One region of the Paenibacillus medicaginis genome, then DNA from elsewhere that is predicted to be linked to it. Evidence: riboswitches for the same ligand, from Rfam matches in the RefSeq annotation. Region 1 holds a riboswitch; each other region holds the start of a gene.
The links. Region 1 has a riboswitch for cobalamin ahead of nikB (nickel ABC transporter permease). Riboswitches for the same ligand answer to the same signal wherever they lie in the genome.

Region 1 (4,826 bases):
CCGTACGAACGCCGCTCTGCAGAAACGTCCCCCCCTTTAACAGGAACTCTGCGGCTTCTGTTTGTCAGAACCGCGTCAATCAACCTGTCTTTCCTTCTTATTTTACAAGGCGAAAACAATACATTTCTTCTGTTAAACGTCTGTAAAGTTACGTTATCTTACTGGATTTTTAATTATATTGACCCAATGAGGGAGAATCCTATCTTTCGGTGTCAACTGTGAGTGATATTTTATTAGGAAATGGCTATTTTTGAAGCGTGGGGGTATGATGCTGCCGCATTCTGGCATGCTTCGGGGATTGGCCGATGTGCTTTTTGAACAAATGATTGAAATTGGACAGGCTGCGGAAGCCGCATTCCATGGCAACATCCATGATCTTCATCTGCGTCTGCTCCAGCAGCATCAGCGCATGCTCCAAACGCAGCTGAATCAGGTATTCCAGGGGAGAAGTGCCAACAGCCCGGCGAAAAATATCGCTGAACCTGGACGGACTGAGGTAGACAATGGCAGCAAGCTCCTCCAGGGTCCATGGGTGGGAAAGCTTTTCTTCCATGGCGTGGATGACCTGACGCATTTTTTCAAGCTGAAGCGAGCTGACGTTCGCACTGCTGCACTGTCTGGCGTCTTCCAGACGGAAATAACGGTTCACACAGGAAAGAAAGCGCAGCAAGTGGGCATACACCAGGGAAATATACGATGGACGGGCTTGCTCATGCTCCTGCTGCATCTCCAGCAAAAGCGTACGCAGCTCCCCGATATGCGGCGAAGTGCGGTCAAGCAGGTTGGTGAAATGGCTGCCCATATCCTTGTAAGGGGAAAGAATCTCCGGATCATAACGCAGGCTGCTGACAAACCAGGACATATCAAATTCAATGACCATGATGACAAGGTCCTTCACTTCATACGCGCAGTGCAGATCATTCGAATTAATCAACAGAATGTCTCCCTGCTGGAATTCAAACCTTTTACCGTTAATGATGTAGTATCCGGAGCCGGACTTAATATAATTGATCTCCAGCACATCATGCCAGTGCAGCTTCTGGTATGGGGAGCTGACGCCGATGGTGTCTGCAATGTAAATCGGGTATTTTTTGTCCAGGTTCACTTTCTCTCTGGGAATGATCTCTCCGGTGCGGGCTAATGTCATGACGGCTCACTCCTGTACGGTATGGATTATACATAGGATACCATCTTTCCGCCCTGCTGTAGGAGAGCTACGCCAAATTTTCCCCAAAACGAAAAAAAGCGCCATCGTCTCCGATCCGCTTTTTATGCTTGATTTTATGCAGTTTTTCCAGCTTGGTGGGGGTAGTTCGTACGTGCTGCGACAGAGCGCCGTACTGGTCATTCGTTTTCCGATTGTCCGCAAAGCTGCGCTTTCCCGCTCGCTCTGCTTGGGTTATGGCCTTTTGAGTCTTGGTGCGGGCCATGATCATTCACTCTCCTTAAAAGAAATAGCTTACATATATACTATACGTAGTCATAGATGTTCATGCAACGTAAAAAGTCCAATGGAACAGCACAGTCTTGAAGCTGGCCGACTGCAAAGTAAAAGAAGCAGAAAAGCTTTGCCCATTTCAGGCCCGCCCGTTATACTGAAATGAGGCTGCTTTACACTTGTAAAACATATCAACTGCATACATGGAACTGGGTGCTCCATCTACAAGGATGGCTGCTTAATAGGGAAGTCCGGTGTAATACCGGCGCGGTCCCGCCACTGTAACAGAGGAGTCGCAGCAAGTGCCACTGGGTTTATAACCCGGGAAGGCCGCTGCAAGGATGATGATTCTGGAGCCAGGAGACCTGCCCGTTCGACAACACAGCAATGCCTACGGAAGATAGGAAGGTGTTACAGGAGTCCGATTTTCATTGAAAATCAGTCTATTTGGAGCGACTTTTTTTCCGTTTCTACACGGGAGAAGTCGCTCTTTTTGCTTGTGTATTTTTCAACATGCTGTTACGCAGCAGTATTTACTACCCTCAGGAAAGGACGGCGAATGGCGTGAGCCGATATATTGTCCACAGATTGCTTCAGCTGGCCGCCGTGCTGCTGGGCATTTCGTTCCTGACCTTCCTGCTCACCTACCTGTCGCCAGGTGATCCTGCACGATTGATGCTGATGTCTACAGGAGTTACTCCCTCAGAGGAACTGGTCGCACAGGTGCGGACGGAGCTGGGGCTGGACGAGCCTTTCCTTGTGCGGTATGGCTCATGGGTCCTGCGTGCGCTGACCGGTGATTTTGGCATGTCCTATAAATACGGATATCCGGTGACAGAGGTCCTGCTGTCCAGAATGCCTGCTACGCTGGAACTGGCCGGTGCCGCTCTGCTGCTGGTGGTGCTGATCTCCTTTCCGCTAGGGATGACAGCTGCAATGCAACCGAATCGTGCAAAGGACTATTTTATCCGTGTGTTTTCCTTTGCAGGGCTTTCCATGCCGAGCTTCTGGCTAGGGCTGTTGCTAATGCTGCTCTTCGCAGTCAAGCTGCAGCTGCTGCCGGTCATGGGACGTTCAGGAGTCCGCAGCCTGATCCTCCCAGCCTGTACGCTGGCTGTGCCGTTGATTGCACAGTATAGCAGGCAGATTCGCACGGTGCTGCTGGAGGAAATGTCCCAGGATTATGTGATCGGGGCTAAGGCGCGCGGTGTGCGGGAGGGCACGATCATGCTGCGGTATGTTCTGCCGAATGCACTGCTGCCGCTAATGACTTTGCTCGGGATGTCTGCAGGCACTTTACTTGGCGGCGCAGCGATCATAGAGAGTGTGTTCGGCTGGCCGGGTGTGGGTCAGTTAGCGCTGGAGGCGATCATCGCACGTGACTATCCGCTGATTCAGGGCTATGTCATCTGGATGGCCGTCATCTATGTATCTATTAATTTGGTCGTGGATGTATGGACACATCTCCGGGACCCGCGGCTCAGACTTGGAGAGGACGTATAAATGAGAATGCTGATACAGCAACTGGCACAGTTATGGATACAGCAGCGGCTATTCTCCATCTGGTTAGGACTGGCCGGACTATGGCTGGTGCTGGCCATAGTCGCACCTTTACTGGCTCCCCATGATCCCTTTGCAACAGACTTCACGAAGGTGCTGCATCCTCCGGACAGGCAGTACCCCTTGGGAACGGATCAACTGGGACGCTGTGTGCTGTCACGGGTGCTGTACGGGGCAAGGACCTCCTTGCTCATGACCTTCATTTTGGTTGCGGTTGTGGCTGCGATTGGCGTGACGGTTGGTGCTCTGGCAGGTTATGCGGGCAAATGGGTGAATAGCGTGCTTATGCGGCTCGCGGACACACTGATGGCATTTCCGGGAATTATTTTTGCCATTGCGGTTGCGGGTATGCTTGGTCCCGGTCTGATTCATACCGTAGTGGCACTCTCCGTCGTGTGGTGGGCTAAATATGCCCGTATGGTGCGCAGTCTGGTCATTCAGCAGAAGCAGAAGGAATACATCACTGCCGCTGCGCTCGGCGGGGCACGGCCTGTCCGTATTCTGATGCGCTATATTCTGCCCAATGTGCTGCCACCGCTAATCGTCATGGCGATGATGGATATCGGCGGCATGTTATTGTCCATCTCGGGCTTGTCCTTTCTCGGACTCGGCGCACAGCCGCCGGAGCCGGAGTGGGGAGCACTGTTGAACGAAGGACGAAGATATATGCAGACCGCACCCTGGCTGCTGATTTATCCGGGTCTTGCTATTTTTTGCACGGTCATGATCTTTAATCTGCTGGGGGACAGCCTGCGTGACGTGCTTGATCCCAGACATAAGCGCTAGCATGAGGAGAGATATAATGAATAGGCGGAACAAAGCTTTTTACACGAATCGATTTGGAAGTATGTCTGTATGGGTGTTGATGGTGGTGCTGCTGTCTGCATGTGGAGGGGGAACGGCGGGCAATTCCGGCTCTGGCGGTGCAGAGAGTACACAAGCTGCTGGAGCTGCGGGGTCTGCGGCAACAGGAAATGAGGCAACTGCAGGCACGCACCTGAATGTGGCATTGTTCTGGCTGGGGACAAATCTTGATCCGGCAGAGGAATGGAACGGCTGGACGCTGACACGCGCGGCCATCGGTGAGACGCTTATCCAGTTCAATGAGAAGATGCAGATGGTTCCCAAGCTGGCAGATCGCTGGGAGCGTCAGGATGATAAGACCTGGCTATTCCATATCCGTGAAGGGGTGACCTTCCATAACGGAAAGCCGGTGACAGCGGAGGCGGTGCAGAAATCGCTTGAACGCTCTCTTTCTCTGAACCCGCGCGGCAAGTCCACGCTCCCGATCGCTTCGATGAGCTCCGAAGGACAGAACCTGACGATCCGAACCCGTGAACCGTACGCATCCTTGCCAGGCAACATTGCCGAGCCTTTGTTTGTCATCGTGGACACCACTGCGGATACATCTGCTTTTGCCCAAAAGCCTATTGCCACTGGCCCGTATATGGTTACTTCCTATACACCGGAGCAGAAGATTGAGACGAAGCGATATGAGGGCTATTGGGGCGGTGCAGCCGAGGTGCAGAGCATTACATTCAAATACATAGCCGACGATAATACCAGAGCAATGGCCCTGCAATCCGGGGAGATTGATGTAGCCAGCAATGTAGGCCGCAGCCAGCTGCCTTTGTTCCAGGACAGCTCCCGTTACAGGATTGATGAGATTCCGGGTCTGCGCACCCAATTTGTCTGGTTCAACTACAAGAATCCGGCATTGAGCGATATCGCAGTCCGCAAAGCGATATCCTACGGCATTGACCGGGAAATGTATGCGGGTACTCTGGTAGGCGGGCAGGCAGCCAAGGGACCGTTCACTTCGGCGCTG
Region 2 (4,826 bases), on a different contig from region 1:
GCGGGAGCAAGGCGATGGATGAGCATGGCTTTCTGCCGGACTACACGGGGACGGTGGTCCACGATTGCATGCAAGGGTATTTCAAGGATCACTACACGTTTGGTCACGCGCTTTGCAACGTACATCTGCTGAGGGAATGCAAGGGCATTGCCGAGCACGACGGCCATACTTGGGCCAAGCAGATGGGCGATCTGCTGACCGAAAGCTGGCGGCTCGCGAGTGCATCCAGACAAACGGGAATACCACTGAGCGCAGAGGTCATCCTTGAAATTCAAGCCCGATATGACGCCATTCTGGAAGCCGGTCAGCACGAATGGGCGAAAGACCCTGTAAGAGCAAAGACCGGAACACGCGGCAGAAAGATCAAGAGCAAGGCCGGCAATCTGGGTGAACGACTGTTGCTGCATAAAGCGGCCATCTTGTCGTTTCTTTGGCGACCCGAAGTTCCGTTTGACAACAACCAAGCGGAACGGGATTTGCGTATGGTCAAAGTAAAACAGAAAATCTCCGGAGCGTTTCGCACGATAGAAGGGGCAGACATCTTTGCTCGCCTGCGGAGCATCGTCTCCACATTGCTGAAGCAAGAACTTCCCGTTCTTCCTTCTCTTTCCCACGCACTTCGCGGACAACCCATTCTGTAATAGGCCTATGCAATAGACCTAAGTAGTAACGAAAAAACGTACAAACGAGAGCCTGAGCGAGCCCCCTCCCAGGCTTTTGTATGAAAAAACGTACAAACGAGAACCCGAGCGAGCCTCCTCTCAGGTTTTTGTACGAAAAAACGTACAAACGAGAACCCGAGCGAGCCCCCTCCCAGGTTTTTGTACGAAAAAACGTACAAACGAGAACCCGAGCGAGCCTCCTCTCAGGTTTTTGTACGAAAAAACGTACAAACGAGAGCCTGAGCGAGCCCCCTCCCAGGTTTTTGTACGAAAAAACGTACATATGAGAGCCTGAGCGAGCCCCCTCTAAATGTGGTCTGTCTTCTGTGAATGTACGTCGATAGACGTTTTTCTTAATTTGACGGCAGACTTGCTGGTTGTTCGGGTTGTACAGCTGCCTTTTTTCACCTATAATCACTTTGAAAAGTACGGCTTGATTAAAGTTGACAGCAGACCAGGTCAGAGCGGCGGTGAAAGCTTGAAAACCACGCTGTTCTGTTAAAAGGGAAGCCGGTGCAATTCCGGCACGGTCCCGCCACTGTGAAACGGGGATGGGCGGCGATACGCCACTGTCGCAGGTAATACTGCGGCGGGAAGGCGCCGGCCTCTAGCAATTCCCGTCAGTCAGGAGACCTGCCTGGTCCGCTTAGATCGTCGCTCCTTCGCGGAAAGGATGGCGGGTTCGCGGCAATGAATCCGCGCGGCACGGCACTTGCCTGCTGCGGATGTCGGCTGACGCAGAGCCCGGTCCTCTCATGAGGGCCGGGCTTTCTTTTGCACGGCCGGGACTATACAGAAGAAAAGGGGGGTAAGCACTGTGACTAGATCAATAAAGAGTTGGCTGACCGTGCTGCTGGCGCTTATGCTGACTGCAGCACTGGCTGCATGTGGCAATACAGGGGCAGGCAATGAGGCTGCAGGCGGCAGCGGAGCTTCTCCGCAGCAGACGGCGCCGACGGAAGAGGCGGGTGCTACGGTTTATCCGCTGACCGTCAAGGATGCGACCGGACAGGAGTTTACTTTTGAGAAAGCTCCGGAGAAGGTGATTTCCGTATCCCCGGCCGAGACGGAGGCGCTGTTCGCTCTTGGTTTGGACAAGGAGATCGTAGGTGTATCGGATTATGATGATTACCCGGAAGCGGCCACATCCAAGCCGAAGATGGGCGGCATTACAAAGCCGAATGAAGAGGCCATTATCGCTGCCCAGCCTGACATTGTTTTTACAGGCATATCGATGAGCGAAGAGGCCGTCAACAAACTGCGCGAGTTGGGTATTACCATCTTCAAGACCGATCCGAAGACGGTAGAGGACGTTATGAACAACATCACCCTGTATGGCAAAGTAATGGATCGCCAGCAGGAGGCCAAGGCTGTAACCGATAAAATGAAGGCCGATATCGCTGAGGTGCAGGAGGGCGTTAAAAATATCGGCGAGGACCAGAGACTGCGGGTTTATGTTGAATTTTCACCAGGCTGGACGGTCGGCAAGGGAGAATTTATGGACGAATTGATTACCCTGGCAGGCGGAGAGAACATCGCTTCCGACACGGAAGGCTGGAATCAGATCAGCGAGGAAAAGGTCATCGCGGCCAACCCGGATGTCATCCTGTATAGCAAAAGTGTGGTGGATGAGAATGGGCAGAGTCTGGAGCAGATCATCAAAGGACGTGGCGGCTGGAGCCACATCAACGCAATCCGCAACAACCGCGTGTTCGGTCTGGATGATAACCTGCTCAGCCGTCCGGGACCACGTGTGACGGAAGGGCTCAAGGAAGTGGCCAAGGCCATCTATCCGGAAATCTTTAAATGAACCGTAAGCTTGTTGCGTACGGCCTGGCCGGATTCGTTCTGCTGATCCTGACCGTGCTGATCTGCCTGGGCATCGGCGCCGTGCGGCTTCCTGTCCAGCAGATCGCTGGCATTCTGATGCACCACCTGCCGTGGGCCGGGATGTATATTACGCCGTTCTGGGATGCTCCGACCGAGCAAATTATTGTTAACGTGCGCCTGCCGCGCGTTCTGCTCGGCATGCTGACTGGTGCGGCGCTTGCGCTTGCAGGCGCGGCCTTCCAGGGCGTGCTGCGCAACCCGCTGGCCGATCCCTTTACCCTTGGAGTATCGTCGGGCGCGTCGGCCGGAGCGGCATTTTTGATTTACTGGGGACTTCAGTATTCGTTTTTCGGCCTGTGGACCCTGCCAATGGTGGCCTTCACCACAGGAATTCTTACTTTATATTTTGTGATCCTGCTGGCAGGGGAAGACGGAAAAATCCCCACTCAAAGCCTGATCCTGTCCGGTGTGGTCATGCAGTTCTTTCTGGGGGCGGTCGTCTCTTTGCTGACGGTCATGTCCAAGGAGACCGTCAATGAAATCCTGTATTGGACGATGGGCAGCCTCAGCCTGAAGGGCTGGGCATATCCGGGCATTATTCTTCCTTACGTCATGCTCGGGCTGGTGTTCCTGTGCAGTAAAGCCCGTGTATTGAACATGCTGGCGTTGGGAGAAAGGCAGGCAGCGTATATGGGCGTAAATGTGGACAGAACGAAGCTGTGGGTGCTGATTGCGGCGACTTTACTGACGGCGGCATCGGTATCCGTCTGCGGAGTGATCGGCTTTGTGGGGCTCGTTGTGCCGCATATGATCCGTCTGCTGACCGGACCGGACTACCGGCTGATCATTCCGCTGTCCACGCTGGGAGGTGCTATCTTCATGGTATGGGCGGATACGGCCGCACGCACGCTGCTGGCACCGATGGAGATCCCGCTCGGGGTCGTTACAGCATTTGTGGGAGCTCCGTTCTTCGCTTACCTGCTGCAGCGCAACAAGAAGCAGCGGAAAGGAGAGCTATCGTGATGAGCACACAGTTCAGGGCAGCCAGCGTGTCAGGGATGTATAAAACCTTTGGCCGGGTGCAGGCGTTATCCGATATCAACTGGGGCGCTGCCGCCGGAGAGTGGTGGGGGATCGTCGGCCCGAACGGGAGCGGCAAATCGACCCTGATCCGGCTGCTGTCCGGGGTGGACAGGCCTGATGCTGGAATCGTTCACATTCAGGGCCGGGACGCGGCTGCCTACAGACGCAAGGAACTCTCACGTATCGTCGCCGTGCTGCAGCAGGAGGGGGTGCCTCCGGTCGGGTATTCGGTCAGGGATGTCGTGGAAATGGGCAGATACCCTCATCTGGATTGGGCCGGGAAGGATGCAGACGCGGATATCGTTGAACGTGTGCTGGATCAGCTCGGGCTTGCGCCTCTGGCTGAGCGGAAACTGGACGAGCTGAGCGGAGGCCAGCGGCAGCGGGTTGCGCTCGCCAAGGTGATGGCCCAGGACCCGCAGATTCTGCTGCTGGATGAACCTACGACCTATCTCGATCTGCATTATCAGCTCCAGTTCATGGAGCTGCTGGCCGAGTGGCGGGCAAAGGCGGGCATTACCATCATTGCCGTCCTGCATGATCTGAATCTGGCGGCTCAATTTTGTGATTTTTTGCTGGTGCTGAAAAACGGCCGCATTGAGGGAGCGGGAACGGCTGCGGACATGCTCACAGAGGACAATATCTGTCGCTGGTTCGGTGTGAACAGCTATGTCATGCCCCACCCCGACAGCGCGATTCCGCAGCTCATGCTGAAACGAAGGGAATAGGGACCCAGAGACGCCCCTGTTCTTAAATACATGAAGGTTAGGAAGTGGAAGGATGAATGAAGCTCTGAAGCGGCTTGTCCAAAGCATAGCTTTGCCTGATGAGGAAGCCATGCGGCTGGCCGCAGCACATTTGGACCAATTGACCAAACCGCCGGGCAGCCTCGGGAAGCTGGAAAGCCTGGTTATTCGGACAGCCGGCATCATCGGCCAGCCAAAGCCGGATTTGGCCCGGAAGGCCGTGGTAGTTATGGCTGCGGACCACGGGGTGTGTGAGGAAGGTGTCAGCGCCTATCCTGCCGAGGTGACCCCCCAGATGCTGCTGAATATGCTGGCAGGCGGTGCAGCTGTTAATGTGTTCGCCCGCCAGGCGGGGGCTGAAGTGATTTGTGTTGATATGGGCGTAAATGCGGATATTAGCCATCCGGCTCTGCTGAACCGCAAGTTCAGAAAAGGCACGGCCAACATGGCCAAGGGTCCGGCTATGACGCGTGAGGAGGCGGAGCAGGCGATTCTGGTGGGAGCG
Region 3 (4,826 bases), on a different contig from region 1:
CTATGCCGGCGCTGCGCAGTCCAAAGGCAACGTCCTCCCGAGGCGTGTTCAGAATGAGCTGCTGCTCCGGGTCCTGCAGCACCAGACCGACGGCCCGGCGCAGCTCCTTGAGCCCTTTGCGCCCATAATCCAAAGCCATGCCACCGTGCAGCACCCTTCCGCCCTGCGGCCTGAGAATGCCAACCGCGTGCAGGAACAGCGTGGATTTGCCTGCCCCGTTATGCCCAAGCACCGCTGTCTTCATCCCCCGTGGAATCCGCAGCGACATGCCGGCCAGCGCGGCACCTTTGGCATCAGGATAGATGTATCTTACATCCTGCCATTCCAGCACCAGTTCCACCATATTCACCTTCCTGTCATTCAATTCAGTTCAATAAGCGAATGCACAGCTCGGCAACGGCCAGCAGCGCTGTACCGACCCACCCTTCCACTCTGTAGCGCACAGGCATTGGCAACGAGGCATCCGGTCCCATACGGATCGTGCCCTCATAACCGCGCACGGTGTATCCGACAATAGCTCCGCGGTACCTCTCCATCGTCTTCGCAAACAATCTGCCCGCCAGGGCGGCGGTATCCGCAACAGCAGCCCGGAAACCCCTGCCGCCCCCGCGGAGCCTGCGCGCCAGCATCATGCTTGCGGCCGTATCCCCCAGCAGGAACAGAAATCTGTACATAATCATCGTCAATTCTATGACCACGGCCGGAAGCCGCAGCTTTTCCATCACCTTCAGCAGACCTGTAAATGGAGTCGTGAGAATCAGAAACAGAAAGCAGGACAGGCACACCCCTACCCGCAGCAAAAGCTCTTCCGCCCGCTCTGCCGCTTCGGGCGTGACCAGAAGCACATGAGTTCCCCAACCCAGCAGCACCATTCCCTGTGCAGGGCCTGGAGCAACCTCAATTAACAGCGCAGGCAGACTCAGTATATAGAAGAGCAGTGAGGCGGCCATCAAGGAAGCATACGGCTTCCATGGAACCCCGCCATACCCTACCGTCCATAGGACGAGCCAAATCCATACGGCCAACTGCACAGGAGGATGTCCGATATAAGCCATTACAAACATCACCGCTGCAAAGCCGCTTTTCCAAAGCGGTGAACAGCTGCTGAGCTTTCCTTGATAAGACAGGGAATCAATCCTTCTGAGCATCTGTCCGGCTGGCGTCCTTTCTCCCTTTGAACAGACCGATGATATAACCGATCAGTCCCGCACCCAACGCAGCCTGCAGAGCAAACAGCATGCTTTCCGTTTCTGGCGGCGGCTCCAGCAGCGGCTGAAACCATGGAGTATAGTGGGGATTGATCTGGGTAATCGCCTCCTCGGCGGCACCGTCCGCGCCTCCGAAGTCGCCACTCACCAGCAGCAGCGGCAGGGCGGCCAGCAGGATGACGGTCAACAGAACCAAGCCTGTTATCGTTCTTGTCTTCATGACGGCTTAGCCTCCTTCATGCCGCGCCTGAGCACGGACAATTCGTTCGGACTATATGCTTTAAGCCATTTCCACAGCATAACCGTCAGCAATCCCTCGCTGAGCGCAAGCGGCAGCTGCGTCACGGCAAAAATGCCGCCAAATTTCAGGAACGATGCCCATACTCCGCCGTGTACGGAAGGAAAGGCAAGGGAAAGCTGCACGGAAGTAACCAGGTAAGTCGTCATGTCGGCTATAGCCGCAGCGGCGAAAACGGCCAACCATTCCTTGCGGGTTGTGTTCATAAGCAGCCTGTACGCTGCATAACCGGCGAATGGGCCGGCCACGGCCATGGAGAACGCATTCGCCCCCAGCGTTGTAATCCCGCCGTGCGCCAGCAGCACCGCCTGGAACAACAGCACAATGGAGCCAATCACGCTCATGGGCAGGGGCCCGAGCAGCACTGCGCCCAGTCCCGTTCCGGTTGGATGAGAGCTGCTGCCCGTCACGGAAGGCAGCTTCAGGGCAGACAGTACAAATGTAAACGCCCCCGCCAATCCAAGCATCAGCTTCAGCTCAGGGGCTTCTTTCGTCAGTCGAGTTACACTGCGGACACCAAAAGCGAAGAAAGGAAGAAATAGAATCCACCAAAACAACGCCCAACCGATGGGCAAAAATCCCTCCATGATATGCATGGCATAGACCTCTTGCGGGCTCACCGCCAGAAAATACAGCGTAAATGCGGTAATCAACAGCCCCAACCCAATGCCTCTACCCCGTTTAAACAACTTATCCACCCCTTTCATATTCACAGGCTCAAAAAAGCCCCATCCTTAGAGGATGGGGCTTGCATGTACGCAATTCAGTCACCGTCAGCCAGGCAACCTTAAACAAGGCTCCTTTACGCATAGCTTGCCCGATATCCCCGGTCAACAAGAAGATGAAAGCTTCACATCCTCCTCTTCATCCATGGATGAAAAATGTTCCGGAACATCGGGAGCCCCGCGCAGGCTCGTCCACCGATTCGTACACCACTCCTTTCCGCGAAGGATTACGGTGCATATAGGCAAGGTAGGTCTCCTGGCTTTGGATCATCAGTCTTCTTCGTCTTCCCCGGGTCTGATTCGAGTGACATATTAAAGAAAAAAAACCTCCCCATTACAGTGGCGGGACCGCTCGGGATTTGCACCCGATTCCCTGTTACCCTTTGCCCCTTGGCAAAGGCACCCTGCCTGGTCGCTTATTCGATTGTGAGTCCATCATAACCCTGCCTTCGCGGAAAGCGCAAGCACGAAAAACATGAGATGCAGGTTCGATTCAGCCTCATCAAACGGTTTCCGCGTCGCCGGTCTGCTGAAGCAGCAGCCCGTTAGGGGAGCACATTCTCTCGACCAGCGCTCCGGCATCCTCCTCAAGGATGATCAAATCCAGATGCGTTCGACCCGCAAATCCCTCCTGCACGCTGTGGCGGATTAATTCCATTAGCGGGTTGTAGTAGCCGTTTACATTTAAAAGTCCGACAGGTTTGCTGTGCAGGCCGATTTGCGCCCAGCACAGCACCTCAAACAGCTCTTCAAAGGTGCCGATTCCGCCCGGAAGCGCAATAAAACCGTCGGCCATTTGGTGCATTGTGGCCTTACGTTCATGCATGTCCCTGACCTCAATAAACTCCGTCAGCCCCTCATGCACAATTTCCCGCCGGAACAATGCCGTGGGCATAATGCCGGTCACCTGTCCGCCCTTGGCAAGCGCGGCATTGGCAGCCGTGCCCATAAGTCCAAAGCTTGAACCCCCATAGATCAGACGCAGCCCGTTGCGGGCGATATGCTCCCCGAGCCGGGCTGCCTGCTCCTTGTACTCCGAAGCCACTCCATCGTTAGAGCCTGCAAACACACAAATCGACCTCATGATTCAACACCTCTCTCTATCCATATTCAGCAACGGCATCCATTAGTTATCTAATTTCAACTTTCTCGTTGTATCATAATAGAACTTGCGGCCTGTGAAAAGGAGAGCAGTAACCCGATGCCTTATTTTAACACTTTTCCAAACTCTGCTTTGACTCTTTGAAGATCAGAGGAACTATATTTTTTTGACTTATAGGATAATTACTTAAAACTTAATATTTTTCCCTGATCCATGCAAACTATTCAATTTGTGACCATTTCGACAAAATATTTTTGTTTTTTTCTTCATTATTTCTCATAACAACGCAAATTATAGGTCTTAGTAACTATAGACATATGGACTAGATTGATTATAATTCTCTATGTAGTTAAATTTTAGGAGGTATATGGAATGAAAAAAGTTATGACTTTTGGATTAGCTGCATCATTGCTTCTGTCACTGAGCCCCGCTGCTTTTGCGCAAGGTTCACTTCCAGCAAATCAAGCTGTGGATTCACTTTCAGCAAATGAAACTGTGAAGACTGACGCTGGTTACATGCGAATTGTCGAAAGTCAGGGAGATGTTTATTTCCCTATGGACGTACAATTGATTAACCCTGTGCGCCACACTGGATCATCATCTTATGAAAGATCCTTCACTATGGATCCAGCGAACGGTGAAGACGCAAACGTTAACGTTAAAAATAGCGGAACTTCAACCGTTTATTTGGAGGTTACAGATTCAAGCGGGTCTACTATAGAAGCATCCATTGCTGCAGGAAAACAAAAAACTGTATCTATTTACACAACAAAAAGAAATTCATATAAGGTATATGTATATACCACCGACGGCTCCAGAATGGATATTAATGTAAGCGCAAGACAATATTAATTCATTTTCTAATGCGTGTCCATCTTAGATATACATAAAAAGGACTCCGCCTGGCTAAATGCCAGAGGAGTCCTTATTACCTTTCCGGTCAGGATGTATACGAATATGCTCCAGCCCTTCTTCAATCTTCGTCTACTTGCTCATAAATCGCTGCATTCATCTTTTGTATGAACGCCTGCCATTTCCAGAAGTGACATACCTTCTTTGTATTCAACAACGCGACCACCTTCCAAACGATGGGGAATTCGTTCGTACAATTCACGTTCCTCAACCAAATCAAGCAATCGTTCGTACTCCTGTAAGGCATCCACCATCATTCGATATTTATCCATGTCGATCATCGCCACTTTCAGTTGGTCTTTGATCACAATGCCGAGTTTTCCGTTTTCCTCCAGGGGGTGAGGCAAGTCATAACAGGTAACCCCTTTACTCCTCTTCCGCTTTGCCACAATCCTGGCTGCTTGTCAGACGGAAACCATTCGCAAATCCGGATTCGAAATAGCGTCCCAGTTCCACCATCATGCTGCCCATACGCTCCTCGGCCGGCATGACAATGCGTTCAATGCCTTCCTCCAGCATCGCCTGTGCCGTCACTTTCCCGACGGAAACGGCAATAATGTCGCTCTGGAAGGCGGCCAGCA
Region 4 (4,826 bases), on a different contig from region 1:
TTGAATTGGTACCGCTTCCTTTTGCGGAGGACTGCTGCGGCTTCGGCGGCACGTTTGCTGTGAAAATGCCGGATATTTCTGGGGCTATGGTCACAGAGAAGGCGGATCATATTCTGGAGACGGAAGCCTCCGTGCTGGTCGGCCTGGATATGGCCTGTCTGATGAATATTGCCGGTAATTTACGCTACCGGAACAAGCCTGTCCGGGTCATGCATCTGGCAGAACTGCTTTATGAAGGAGTGATACAGCATGAGCGCAGGTAATTCGATGGCCGTTGACGTGAAGGATCGGGCCAGTCAGGCTCTAAAGGATGAATTTTTGCGCAATGCGGTGAAATTTACCACCGAACGGCTGCGCAACGGCAAAAAAATGGCCTCCGAGGAGCACGGCAACTGGGAGGAGTGGCGGGAGCGCGGGCGCCAGATCCGGCTGCATACGATTGCCCATCTGGATTATTATCTGAACTTGTTTGTGGATAATGCCCGCGCGAACGGGGTGCACATTCATTTTGCCGATACGGCGGCTGATGCGGTGAAGATATCCTTGGATATTGCGGCACATAACGAGGCCCACAGCGCGGTTAAATCGAAATCGATGGTATCCGAGGAGCTGCATTTGAACGAAGCTTTTGAGCAGGCTGGCATCGAAACGATCGAGACCGATCTGGGGGAATACATCATTCAGCTTGCGGGCGAAGCGCCCTCTCATATCGTCATTCCGGCCATTCATAAGAACAGATATCAGATTGCCGAGCTGCTGTCGAAGGAAGCGGGCGAGCAGTTGGAGGCAGACACGACCGTGCTGGCGGGATTTGTGCGCAGAAAGCTGCGGGAAAAATTTCTTGCGGCAGATATCGGCATGACCGGCTGCAACTTTGCGATTGCGGAGACGGGATCGATGGTGTTGTTTGAAAATGAAGGCAATGCGCGCATGGTGTCGACTGTGCCGAGAATACAAATCACCCTTATGGGCATGGAGCGTATCATCCCTTCCTGGGCCGATCTGGAGGTGATGGCGACGCTGCTGCCGCGTTCGGCAACGGGCCAGAAGCTGACGATGTACATGTCGGGCATTACAGGCCCGCGCCGGGCCGGGGATGCGGATGGTCCGGAGGAGATGCATATCATCATTGTGGATAACGGACGCTCCAACCAGCTTGGCGACCCGGAATTCCAGGAGCTGCTAAACTGCATCCGCTGCGGCGCCTGCCTTAATGCCTGCCCGGTATACAGGCACATCGGCGGCCATGCTTACGGCGGAACCTACAGCGGACCTATCGGAGCTGTACTGACTCCGGCACTGAACGGCAACGTGGCCGAATGGAATGACATCGCCAGCGCATCCAGCCTGTGTGGCGCCTGTTATGAAGCCTGTCCCGTGAAAATCCCTCTGCACGATATGCTTGTCTATCTGCGGCGGCGCAAGGTTGAGAGCGGACACGGAAACAGGCTGGAAACGATCGGCATGAAGGGTTTTGCGGCCGTGGTCGCCAATTCGAAGCGGTTCAGCGCAGCGGTGAGGATGGGCCAGCTTGGACAAAAAACCTTCATCCGGGACGGGGGGATTTCTCTGAAACTAGGCCCTCTAAAAGGCTGGAACAACTACCGGGTTGCTCCGTCCCTTGCGAAGCGGAGCTTCCGCCAGCGGTGGGAGAAACTGGACCGCGAGGTGCGAAGCGCGCTGCCGCAACCGGACCCGGCGCTGCAAAGGCGGATGGAAGCTGTTTTGCGTCAGCGGGAAAGGGGAGAGCGGCATGAATAGCAAGCATCAGGCTTGGCTGGATCGGCTGGAGGACGAATCGCGCGCGAAGCAGGAGCAGTTTATAAACGGCATTGCTGCCAGGCTGAAGCGGCCACGATTGACTGAACCGCCGCCTCATCCGCTGCGGGGTGCGCCGGAGTTCTGGCAGGCGTTCGACTGGAGCGAGCAGGAGCGAATCGACCGCTTTGCCGCCAATTTCAGCAGTGTGGGCGGACATGTGGCCAGACTAGCTACGATGCAGGACGCAGCCTCCTTCATCGCTGACAAGGCAGCCGAAATGGGCGCAAGAGCCATTCTCAGACAGGACCAGCCGGAGCTGGCGGTGCTTGAGCTGGAGTCCGCCATTCCCGGCGCGGACATTTCTGTCTGGAACTCGGATTCTGCGCATTCCTGGAAAGCCAAAGCGGCTGATGCGGACTTCGGTGTTGTTATGGCGGATTATGCTGCTGCTTATACAGGTTCGGTAACCGTGCTTTCTGCACCGCATAAGGGCCGCTCCGTAAGCCTGCTTCCCACCGTACTTATGATTCTTATTCCGGTGGAGCGGCTGAAGACACGGCTGGGTGAAATCCTGATGGAATTTGACCGGGCGGGGCAGGAGCAGCTTCCGGCAGGTATTCACTTTATTTCAGGTCCAAGCCGATCATCGGACATCGAGAATGACCTAACTATAGGCGTTCATGGACCGGGGATTGTCTATGCTTTGATCGTTGGGGCTCGTCTTTCGGACTTGGGTCCGTTATAATGAAATAATCCCGCAGGTGCCCTGGCCGTAAGGTCGGGATTAAAAGGGAATAGGGTGAAAATCCTTAGCGGTCGCGCCGCTGTAACCGGGAAGCCTCCTTCCATACATGTCACTCAGCATGCTGGGGAAGACGGAAGGCAGGCGTCGATCCGGGAGCCAGAAGACCTGCCTGCAGGTTCGCATCAGCCCTTCGCGGTTAAGGAACGGTGTACATAATATGGATCGGGACTCGTACGGGTCTGCGGTCTGTTCTCTTATGTACTCTTGCCCTCAGCCTTTTGCGGTCTGAGGGTTTTTTGGGTCAACATGAAGCCGGACGGGGAGGCTTATGCGAGATCACAGTGCATGGGAGAGGATATGGATGGAGCAAGTGGCAACGAAACGAAGGGTGCTCGGCCAGGTTATGATCTGCAACGGCTGCTGCTGCGGGCGGACAGAAAAGGGGAGGCCAGGAATCCCGCTCGACAGACTGAAGAGCAGATGGAAGGAAGAGAAGCTGCTCAAAAGCATCCAGCTGACGATTACAGGCTGTCTTGGCCCCTGTGATATCGCCAATGTCGTATCGATTCAGACGCCGGACGGTCCGGTGTGGTTCGGGGGTATTGAAGAGGAAGCTCTGTATGACGATTTGCTGGAATGGGCAATTGCCTCGCGGAATCAGGACAAGCTGCTGGAGCTGCCTGCCAATCTTATGCCTTACCGGTTCGAGCGTTTTCAGTAGAAACAACAAAAAAACAGACACATTTAGCTCACCGCTTTCAGGTGGGCTAATTGTTCGTTGGAAATAAAGGCTGGGTTGCAGAAGTTTTTAATTGCTACGGCATGCCCCTTTTGCATTTTTTGCCGTTTAATGAATGAAACGAGCCATAACTTGACAGCGTAAATAGGGAAGGGAATGACGGTACAACTAAAGCCGGATAAAAATCCTCTGTTATAACCGAAACTTAGGTTTAAAACAGGAAGTTTGCCGTAATGAACATACTATTTATAAGAAGGGAGAAGTACTGTTGGAATCCATTTGGCTGGAGTATGCATGGGCATTACTGATTCTTATTGGATTGGAGGGCTTACTGTCAGCGGATAATGCTCTTGTTCTGGCGGTTATCGCGAAGCATTTACCGGAGGACCAGAAGAAGAAAGCCATTAATTATGGGATCATTATGGCGTTTGTTTTTCGCTTCGTCGCTCTGTTTGCGATATCGTTTATTGCTAATGTATGGCAAATACAGGCGATCGGGGCTGCTTATCTGTTATACCTCGGGTTAAAGCACATCATCAAAGCGCGTTTCGGCAAGAAAAACGAGAATATTCGCGAGGACGTGAAGAAAGATGCGGCAGGAAAAGGCTTTTGGCCAACCGTAGGAAAAATTGCTCTCGCGGATCTCGCCTTTGCGATTGATTCCATCCTTGCTGCCGTGGCTCTGGCACTGGGTCTCCCGGATTCACCGCTTGGGGATTTCGGTGGTATGGATGGAGGACAATTTATCGTTGTCCTGCTTGGCGGAATCGCCGGGCTCATCCTGATTAAGTTCGCGGCTACATGGTTTGTAAAGCTGCTCGCTCAACGGCCGGCACTGGAGACCACGGCCTATGCAATTGTGGCATGGGTCGGTGTCAAGCTTGCTGTGATTACCCTGGCCCATGAAGATATTGGGGTGTTGGATCATCAATTCCCGCATAGTACAGGCTGGACCCTTGTCTTTTATGGTGTCTTGGTTGCGATAGCGCTTCTCGGATGGTTTGCGCCATCCAATAAAAAACAGTCACAGGCTGATGTGCCCTAGGATGCAACAGGGTGCATGTTGGCATTAAGCCACAGCCTCACAGAAGGAGAGCCGTCTGAAGCGGTTCTCCTTCTGTGATTTGACTCCATTTTCCCAATGCTGAATAATTAGAGTTACGTTACGGGTAAATAACAATGGGCCGTACAAATTCGCCTTGCGCGGGGAGAGATGATATGTACCAGTACATAGATGAAACCTATAGAGAGGTTGATTTCAGCAACAAGGATCTAAGAGAAGGAGAGCTGATCCGCTGTATCTTTATCCGCTGCCGCTTTAGAGCTGCTTCCCTGGAGGAAATCACCACAGAAGGCTGCCGTTTTGAGGAATGTGATTTTAGCGGCGCACAGTTGAATGCGTCCATCCATACGGAATCGGCCTTTGTGAACTGCAGGTTTACGGAAGCGAATCTGTTCGTCGCCAAATTTGAGCAGTGTAAAATGACGGGCTCGGACTTTGTAAAAGCCAGTCTGGATGGGGTGACATTCGCGGCGGGGGATTGGTCCTACACGAATCTGCGGGGGGCGCAGTTGTCCAAG

Region 2: another riboswitch for cobalamin. It lies ahead of ACE5LO_RS06940 (ABC transporter substrate-binding protein); the one in region 1 lies ahead of nikB (nickel ABC transporter permease).
Region 3: another riboswitch for cobalamin. It lies ahead of ACE5LO_RS06170 (energy-coupling factor ABC transporter permease); the one in region 1 lies ahead of nikB (nickel ABC transporter permease).
Region 4: another riboswitch for cobalamin. It lies ahead of ACE5LO_RS03075 ((2Fe-2S) ferredoxin domain-containing protein); the one in region 1 lies ahead of nikB (nickel ABC transporter permease).

What each region holds. Positions count from the first base shown of each region.
Region 1 covers NZ_JBHIRY010000015.1:51,346-56,171, forward strand. Annotated here, with positions in the region: gene ACE5LO_RS15740 (AraC family transcriptional regulator) at 245-1,147, opposite strand; gene brfA (ribosome rescue factor BrfA) at 1,215-1,430, opposite strand; cobalamin riboswitch at 1,632-1,825, shown strand; gene nikB (nickel ABC transporter permease) at 2,003-2,941, shown strand; gene nikC (nickel transporter permease) at 2,942-3,784, shown strand; gene ACE5LO_RS15760 (ABC transporter substrate-binding protein) at 3,801-4,826, shown strand, end outside.
Region 2 covers NZ_JBHIRY010000005.1:155-4,980, forward strand. Annotated here, with positions in the region: partial or broken gene tnpC (IS66 family transposase) at 1-641, shown strand, start outside; cobalamin riboswitch at 1,102-1,317, shown strand; gene ACE5LO_RS06940 (ABC transporter substrate-binding protein) at 1,480-2,472, shown strand; gene ACE5LO_RS06945 (FecCD family ABC transporter permease) at 2,469-3,515, shown strand; gene ACE5LO_RS06950 (ABC transporter ATP-binding protein) at 3,515-4,303, shown strand; gene cobT (nicotinate-nucleotide--dimethylbenzimidazole phosphoribosyltransferase) at 4,356-4,826, shown strand, end outside.
Region 3 covers NZ_JBHIRY010000004.1:136,573-141,398, forward strand. Annotated here, with positions in the region: gene ACE5LO_RS06155 (energy-coupling factor ABC transporter ATP-binding protein) at 1-343, opposite strand, end outside; gene cbiQ (cobalt ECF transporter T component CbiQ) at 366-1,148, opposite strand; gene ACE5LO_RS06165 (energy-coupling factor ABC transporter substrate-binding protein) at 1,132-1,428, opposite strand; gene ACE5LO_RS06170 (energy-coupling factor ABC transporter permease) at 1,425-2,195, opposite strand; cobalamin riboswitch at 2,461-2,653, opposite strand; gene ACE5LO_RS06175 (LOG family protein) at 2,734-3,315, opposite strand; gene ACE5LO_RS06180 (hypothetical protein) at 3,706-4,185, shown strand; gene ACE5LO_RS06185 (hypothetical protein) at 4,326-4,634, opposite strand; gene ACE5LO_RS06190 (uroporphyrinogen-III synthase) at 4,612-4,826, opposite strand, start outside.
Region 4 covers NZ_JBHIRY010000002.1:111,076-115,901, forward strand. Annotated here, with positions in the region: gene ACE5LO_RS03060 ((Fe-S)-binding protein) at 1-263, shown strand, start outside; gene ACE5LO_RS03065 (LutB/LldF family L-lactate oxidation iron-sulfur protein) at 250-1,761, shown strand; gene ACE5LO_RS03070 (LutC/YkgG family protein) at 1,754-2,506, shown strand; cobalamin riboswitch at 2,504-2,693, shown strand; gene ACE5LO_RS03075 ((2Fe-2S) ferredoxin domain-containing protein) at 2,868-3,227, shown strand; gene ACE5LO_RS03080 (MeeY/MeeF family manganese export membrane protein) at 3,514-4,290, shown strand; gene ACE5LO_RS03085 (pentapeptide repeat-containing protein) at 4,464-4,826, shown strand, end outside.